2 regions of the Bradyrhizobium sp. CCBAU 45389 genome follow, and region 2 is predicted to be linked to the other one. Evidence: predicted binding sites of a transcription regulator. Region 2 holds the regulator's gene; the other holds the start of a gene.
What was found. Region 2 encodes PhoB, which activates phosphate uptake and scavenging genes when phosphate is short. Its sites were predicted from a motif close to TGTCATNNANCTGTCAT; they were not measured.

Region 1: the regulator PhoB is predicted to act here: its motif matches at 2,264-2,280, upstream of phnF (phosphonate metabolism transcriptional regulator PhnF).

What each region holds. Positions count from the first base shown of each region.
Region 1 covers NZ_LBIY01000092.1:136,612-140,357, forward strand. Annotated here, with positions in the region: gene XH79_RS23160 (alpha-D-ribose 1-methylphosphonate 5-phosphate C-P-lyase PhnJ) at 1-13, opposite strand, end outside; gene XH79_RS23165 (carbon-phosphorus lyase complex subunit PhnI) at 10-1,113, opposite strand; gene phnH (phosphonate C-P lyase system protein PhnH) at 1,118-1,726, opposite strand; gene phnG (phosphonate C-P lyase system protein PhnG) at 1,731-2,144, opposite strand; gene phnF (phosphonate metabolism transcriptional regulator PhnF) at 2,315-3,043, shown strand; gene phnE (phosphonate ABC transporter, permease protein PhnE) at 3,174-3,746, opposite strand, start outside.
Region 2 covers NZ_LBIY01000073.1:19,140-22,885, reverse strand. Annotated here, with positions in the region: gene XH79_RS08900 (aspartate aminotransferase family protein) at 1-180, opposite strand, end outside; gene XH79_RS08895 (GcrA family cell cycle regulator) at 636-1,148, shown strand; gene phoB (phosphate regulon transcriptional regulator PhoB) at 1,381-2,088, opposite strand; gene phoU (phosphate signaling complex protein PhoU) at 2,111-2,827, opposite strand; gene pstB (phosphate ABC transporter ATP-binding protein PstB) at 2,839-3,657, opposite strand; gene pstA (phosphate ABC transporter permease PstA) at 3,654-3,746, opposite strand, start outside.

The DNA.
Region 1 (3,746 bases), on a different contig from region 2:
CGGGCGCGTTCATTCCGCGGCCTCCTTCATGGCATCGGGCGCATTGGCCTCGGCAAACTCCTGACGCAGCTTGCGCAGCAGGCCGAGCTCGGACTGGAAGTCGACGTAATGCGGCAGCTTCAAATGCTCGACGAAGCCGGTCGCCTGGACGTTATCCGAATGCGACATCACGAATTCCTCGTCTTGCGCCGGGGCGAGTGCCTCCTCGCCGAGCTCGCGGGCTCGCAGCGCGCGATCGACCAGCGCCATCGACATGGTCTTGCGCTCGCTCTGGCCGAAAGCGAGGCCGTAGCCGCGGGTGAAGCACGGCGCTTCCGTCGCAGAACCCTTGAACTGGTTCACCATCTGGCACTCGGTGAGCTCGATCGCGCCGAGCGGCACGGCGAAGCCGACATCTTCCGCCGCGAATTCGACCTCGACTTCGCCGAAGCGGATCTCGCCGACAAAGGGATGGTTGCGGCCATAGCCGCGCTGGGTCGAATAGCCCATCGCGAGGAGAAAGCCTTCGTCGCCGCGCGCGAGGTTTTGCAGGCGGAGGTCGCGGTCGGCCGGGAAATTCAGCGGCTCGCGGGTGAGATCGCCGACGCTGGCGCCCTCTTCGGCTTCCGGCGAGGATTCGATCAGCCCGTCGCGGCCCAGAATGTCGGTGACGCGCGGCGTCGGCGCGGTCGAGGCTTCAGCCACGGCCGGCACTTCCGGCACAAAACCTTCAGCGAGCGAGGGATCGAGCAGGCGGTGGGTATAATCGAAGGTCGGCCCTAGGATCTGGCCGCCGGGAATGTCCTTGAAGGTCGCTGATACCCGTCGCTGCACCCGCATAGCGCCGGTGTTGACCGGCTCGCTGGTGCCGAAGCGCGGCAGGGTCGCACGGAAGGCGCGGACCAGGAAGATCGCCTCGATCAGATCGCCGCGCGCCTGCTTGATCGCGAGCGCCGCGAGCTCGCGATCATAGAGCGAGCCTTCGCTCATGACGCGATCGACGGCAAGCCCGAGCTGCTCCGAGATCTGGTCGAGGGAGATTTCCGTAACGCCCTGATCGCCGCGCCGCTTATGTGCGAGCAGGCGATGGGCGTTCTCGATGGCGCGCTCGCCGCCTTTGACTGCGACATACATGCTTCTAGCTTCCCTTGCTCACGACGCGCGTGGTGCGGGGGATCGCAACCACGGCGTCATCGGCGACCAGCACCACATCGATGCCGCGCGGAAACAGTGCCTCGTTCATACGCAGGCGCTCGGACAGGTCGAAAGGCTTGATCGACGCCTGCAGCGTCGCGACGCCGTCGATGCCGGGGCCGCGCAGCTCGAAGCCAGGCCCCGCGTCCAGGCTTTCGACCTGAATGATCACCGTGGTCGAACGGTCCGGATACTCGCTGGTACCGAGCGCGAAGCGCTCGAGCGAAGGCAGTGCACTACCGTCGCTGATGAGCGCGAATGACGCGATCGAGGAGTCCTGCACAACCGGCGCGCCGGTGTGGAACTTCAACCACTTGGTCACGTCCGAGCTTTCCGCCATCCGCGCATCGAGCCAGAGCGGCGTGTCGTGATCGAACAGCGTCAGTGCGATCGCCGCGGTGCCGCGCATCATCATTCCGGGCGATCCCGCCATCGGCACGATGCGCTGGACCGAGCCCGGCCGCGCCATCGCGTCCATCACCGAGCGAAAGGTCGATTGCGCCGACAGCACCTTGTCGGCAAAACCCGGCGGCAATTCCGCAATCGTGGTCATGATCTCACCCCTCACCGCGCACCATGGTGTAGAAATCAACCTTCGTCGCGGCGGTCTCTTCCGCCGCCCGCGTCCGCCTGACCATAAGCTGCTCGCGCAACGGCGCGATAACGCTGCGCTCGACGAGCCCGCCGAAATCACGGGACTGCACCAGCGCATCGCACAGCGCGATCAGCCGCGCCTTCTCACCGTCGCGCCCGAGCGTGTAGCCGAAGCCGACCTCGCCGCTCGCAAGCCTCACCGCCGCGCGCGACACCGTGGCTTCGCCGAGATTGAAGGGCGCACCGTCGCCGCCGACCCGGCCGCGCAGCATCACGAGGCCGCTCTCCGGCGCACGCAGATCCTGATGAGCCGGCAGGGCGAGATCGCGGAGGCGAGCGGCGATCTCGCCCGCCTCCGCGTGCGCCAGCACGGCCATCGCGGCCTTGCGCTGGGCTTGCTGGGTATCGTGCTGGGTCACCTAATCCACCGAGCTTTTGACAGAACTTGTCGAATCCAAGTTGTCTATGATAATAGACAACTTCATACGGACGCGCCATGACTGTTTCGTGACAATGATGTGATTTTCGGGCTAGGCTGACCGACGACATGAGCATGCAGGACACAGCCTCTTCGGGCGTCGCTTTGTGGCGCCTCGTCGCCGACGGCATCGAGCGCGGCATCGCCGACGGCCGCTTTGCCGCCGGCGACAAGCTGCCGGGCGAGATGGAGATCGCCGAAACCTATCGCGTGAACCGCCACACCGTGCGGCGCGCGCTCGCAGCCCTTGCCGAGCGCGGCATCGTGCGCGCCGAACGCGGCAGCGGAACCTATGTCGAGACGCAGAAGCTCGCTTATCCCTTGCGCTCGCGCACGCGCTTCTCCGAGATCGTCGGCGCTGAGGGTCGCGAGCCGCATGGCCGGTTGATCGAGGCGACCGACGACGTCGCGACGCGCGAGCTCGCGCGGGAGCTGGGACTGAAGACCGGCGCGCCCTTGGTGCGGATCGAGGCGATCCGCCTCGCCGACCGCACGCCCATCTGCGTTTCCACCACCTGGCTATCGGCGGAACTGTTTCCGGGCGCGGGCGAGGTGTTCGCCGCGACTCGCTCGATGACGAAGCTGCTCGAGCATTTTGGCGTCCGCGACTATCGCCGCGGCGCGACCCGGATCACCGCCGGCATCGTCGACGCAACTGATGCCGCACGTCTCGATCTCCCGCTGGGGCGGCCGATCCTGGTGGTGGATGCCACCGACCATGATCTCCAGGGCAAGCCGCTGGTGACGAAGCATTCGCGGTTTGCCGCGGAGCGGGTGGAGTTTTTGGTGGAGTCATAGGGGACTCTCTCTCCACGAAACCGGAGCCGTAGGGTGGGCAAAGGCGCACTTCGCGCCGTGCCCACGATTTTTTTCGATCGTTAAGAGTGGTGGGCACGCTCTCGCTTTGCCCACCCTACGGCACCTGTGATCAGGCCACAGCTCTTCGCCCAATAATCGCAAAGCGCAGCTTGCCCGAGATGAAATCGATCGCGGCCACCGCGACCAGGATCATCAGGATCAGGAACGAGACCCTCTGCCATTCCAGCACGCGGATCTGCTCGGCGAGCTGGAGGCCGATGCCGCCGGCGCCGACGATGCCGATGATGGTGGCCGAGCGGGTGTTGGACTCGATGAAATAGAGCACTTGGCCGGCGATAACGGGCAGGACCTGCGGCAACAGGCCGAAGCGGATCTCGTGCAGCGCGCTGCCGCCGGAGGCGCGGATGCCCTCGACCTGCTTCTGGTCGGCGCCCTCGATCGCCTCCGAGAACAGCTTTCCGAACGCGCCGAAATCCGACACGGCGATGGCGAGCACGCCGGCGAACGGGCCGAGCCCGACCACGTTGATCCACACCAGCGCCCAGATCAGCGTGTCGACGCCGCGGATCGAATCGAGGAATCGTCGCACGGGAAAGCGCACGATCTGCGAGGGTATGACGTTGCGCGCGGCCAGCAGGCTCACCGGCAGCGCGAACACCGCCGCCAGCGTGGTGCCGAGCAG
Region 2 (3,746 bases):
CTGCAACGCCTTGACCAGCGCGGGATGGGCGTGGCCGAGCGCGTTCACCGCGACGCCGGAGGTGAAATCGAGATAGCGCTCGCCATTGGTCGCGATCAGCCAGCAGCCTTCGCCGCGCTCGAAACCGAGGTCGGCCCTGGCGAAGACGGGGAGCAAATGCGGCGCGGCGCTGTTCGTCATGACGATCACTTGATGTTGCGGACGGCCTGAACGCGCTCACGCAGCGCACCATCAACCGGCCCGGAAAACGAAACGTGCCGCCTTTTAAGGGCGGCACGTGACACTATCTTATGCCGGGGAGAACGGGTGTCAATGCCGCCCGAAAGCCTCGCGAAACGCTGAATCCGTAGTCTTGCGGTGCCGGATTTGCAGGGTTTTTGCCACGGAACATGTGGAAGCGAGTCGGCTGACTCTTGCGCGTGAGTCACGCCATATTGTAGCGTTTGGCTTGTCAGATACGACATCTCGTGCAGCAGTTCTGATCCTCTAAGTCCTCATGTACCGGCGTAAACGTTCGGGCGTTCTGGTTACGCCCGGCGAGCCTTAAGGGATTCTGGCGGCACGGGTTTTTCGAGGCTTAGGCATTCGCCGCAAGGCGCCAGGACGGCAGCCGCACGGCGAGGGAAGAGGGTGCAATGACGGTTTTGACCTGGTCCGACGATCGCGTCGAGCAGCTGAAAAAGCTCTGGGAGGCCGGATTGTCGGCCAGCCAGATCGCAGCCGAGCTCGGCAACGTGACCCGTAATGCCGTGATCGGCAAGGTGCACAGGCTCGGCCTGTCCGGCCGCGCCAAGAGCCCCTCATCGGCAGCTCCCCGGCCGCGCAAGGCGCGTCCCGCTCAGCACATGATGAGGGTCAGCCGCCCCATTGCGCGCGGCAACACCGCGCTGGCGCAGGCCTTCGAGGTCGAGGTCGAGGCGGAGCCTGTCACCTACGACAACGTGGTGCCGATGAGCCAGCGGCTGTCGCTGCTCGAATTGAACGAGGCGACCTGCCACTGGCCGGTCGGCGATCCCTCGAGCCCGGATTTCTTCTTCTGCGGCGGCAAGGCGCTCTCCGGCCTGCCCTACTGCGCCCAGCACTCGCGCGTGGCCTATCAGCCCGCGGCGGACCGCCGTCGCGCGCCGGCAAAGCCGGGCACGCGCTGAGTTTGTTCTGAGATCAAGAAGCAGCCGTCGCATGGCGACGGCTCAACACACTCCGCTGTCGTCCCGGCGAAGGCCGGGACCCATAACCACCGGCAGACGTGGTTACAAAGACTCGGAGTTACCCTCTTTGCACAACAATTACGCCCTGGGGTTATGGGTCCCGGCCCCCGTGCGCAATTGCGCACTAGGCCGGGACGACACCGATGTTGTGGCGGCAGCTCTCTAAAACAGCTTACGTCTGCTCGGCCTTCGCGAAGCGGTCGTCGAGCGCATAGCCGGCGCCGCGGACGGTGCGGATCGGGTCCTGCTCGCGGCCGAGATTGAGCAGCTTGCGCAGGCGGCCGATATGAACGTCGACAGTGCGCTCGTCGATGTAGATGTCGCGGCCCCAGACGCTGTCGAGCAGCTGCTCGCGCGAGAACACGCGGCCTGGATGCTCCAGGAAGAACTCCAAGAGGCGATATTCGGTCGGACCGAGATCGATCGGCCGGCCCGAGCGCGCCACGCGGCGCTTCTCGCGGTCGAGCTCGATGTCGCCATAGGCGAGCACGGTGGCGAGCCGCTCGGGGCTGGCGCGCCGCAGGAGGCCCTTCACCCGCGCCAGCAGCTCCGGCACCGAGAACGGCTTGACGATGTAATCGTCGGCGCCGGTGGCAAGCCCGCGCACCCGCTCGCTCTCCTCGCCGCGCGCGGTGAGCATGATGATCGGAAGCTGCTTGGTCTCGGGGCGGGTGCGCAGCCGCCGGCACAGCTCGATGCCCGAGAGGCCCGGCAGCATCCAGTCGAGCACGATCAGGTCGGGGATGTGCTCCTTGAGGCGGGTGTCGGCGTCGTCGCCGCGCATCACCGTCTCGACGTCATAGCCGTCGCCTTCGAGGTTGTAGCGGAGAAGCTCGGTGAGAGCTTCCTCGTCCTCAACCACCATAATGCGTGCGCCCATCGGCTCGTCGCTCCTTAAGTCTTCAGGTATTCGGGACCGTCGTGGCGAAGGTCGTCATGTCGCCCTTCGGCCGCTTGTCGGTGATGGCCTGGCCCTCGATCATGTAGAACACGGTCTCGGCGATGTTGGTGGCGTGGTCGCCGATCCGCTCGATGTTCTTGGCGCAGAACATCAGATGGATGCAGAACGAGATGTTGCGCGGATCTTCCATCATGTAGGTGAGGAGCTCGCGGAACAGCGAGGTGCAGATGGCGTCGACTTCCTCGTCGCCCTTCCACACCGCCATCGCCGCCGGCAGATCGTGCGCGGCATAGGCGTCCAGCACCGACTTGACCTGCTGCTGCACGAGGTCGGTCATGTGTTCCAGGCCGCGGAACAGCTTCAGCGGATGGAAATCGGTCTCCAGAGCGGCGACGCGCTTACCCATGTTCTTGGCGAGGTCGCCGATGCGCTCGAGATCGGTCGCAACGCGCATGGCGCCGACGATCTCGCGCAGATCCACCGCCATCGGCTGGCGGCGGGCGATGGTGAGCACGGCGCGCTCCTCGATGCGCTTCTGGAGCGCGTCGAGATCGGCGTCGGTGGTGACGACGCGCTGGCCGAGCGCGACGTCGCGGCGGATCAGCGCGCCGACGGAATCGACGATCATGCGCTCGGCGATGCCGCCCATCTCGGCGACCAGGCGGGTGAGTTCCTGGAGGTCGGTATCGAAAGCCTTTGCGGTATGTTCAGAACCCATGTCCTGTCTCCTCAGCCGAACCGGCCGGTGATGTAATCCTGCGTGCGCCGATCGCTCGGCGACGTGAAGATCTTGCTGGTGTCGTCGAACTCGATGAGCTCGCCGAGATACATGAAGGCGGTCTTGTCCGAGACGCGCGCCGCCTGCTGCATGTTGTGGGTGACGATCGCGATCGTGTAGTTCTCGGACAGCTCCTGGATCAGCTCCTCGACCTTGGCGGTCGAGATCGGGTCGAGCGCCGAGCAGGGCTCGTCAAACAAGATCACCTCAGGACGCACCGCGACGGTGCGCGCGATGCAGAGGCGCTGCTGCTGGCCACCCGAGAGCGACAGGCCCGAGGCGTTGAGCTTGTCCTTGACCTCGTTCCACAGCGCGCCGCCGCGCAGCGCCTTCTCGACACGGTCGTCCATCTCGGACTTCGAGATCTTCTCATAGAGGCGGATGCCGAAGGCGATGTTCTCATAGATCGTCATCGGGAACGGCGTCGGCTTCTGGAACACCATGCCGACGCGGGCGCGCAGCAGGTTCAGGTCCAGCTTGGGGTCGAGGATGTTGGTCTGGTCGAGCATCAGCTGACCGGTGACGCGCTGGCCCGGATAGAGGTCGTACATCCGGTTGAAGATGCGCAGCAGGGTCGACTTGCCGCAGCCCGACGGCCCGATGAACGCGGTGACGCGGTTGGTGCCGAGCGTCAGGTTGATGTTCTTCAGCGCGTGGTGCTCGCCGTAATAGAAGTTGAGGTTGCGCACCGTCACCTTGGCGGGCGCTTCCGGCAGCGGCTGCGAGGCCAGATGGGCGTTGGAACTCACGGATACGGAAAGGTCGGTCATTTTGCAGTCCTCTCGGCGCCGAGGATGCGCGCGCCAATGTTCAGGGCAAGCACGGTGATCGTGATCAGCAGCGCACCGCTCCAGGCGAG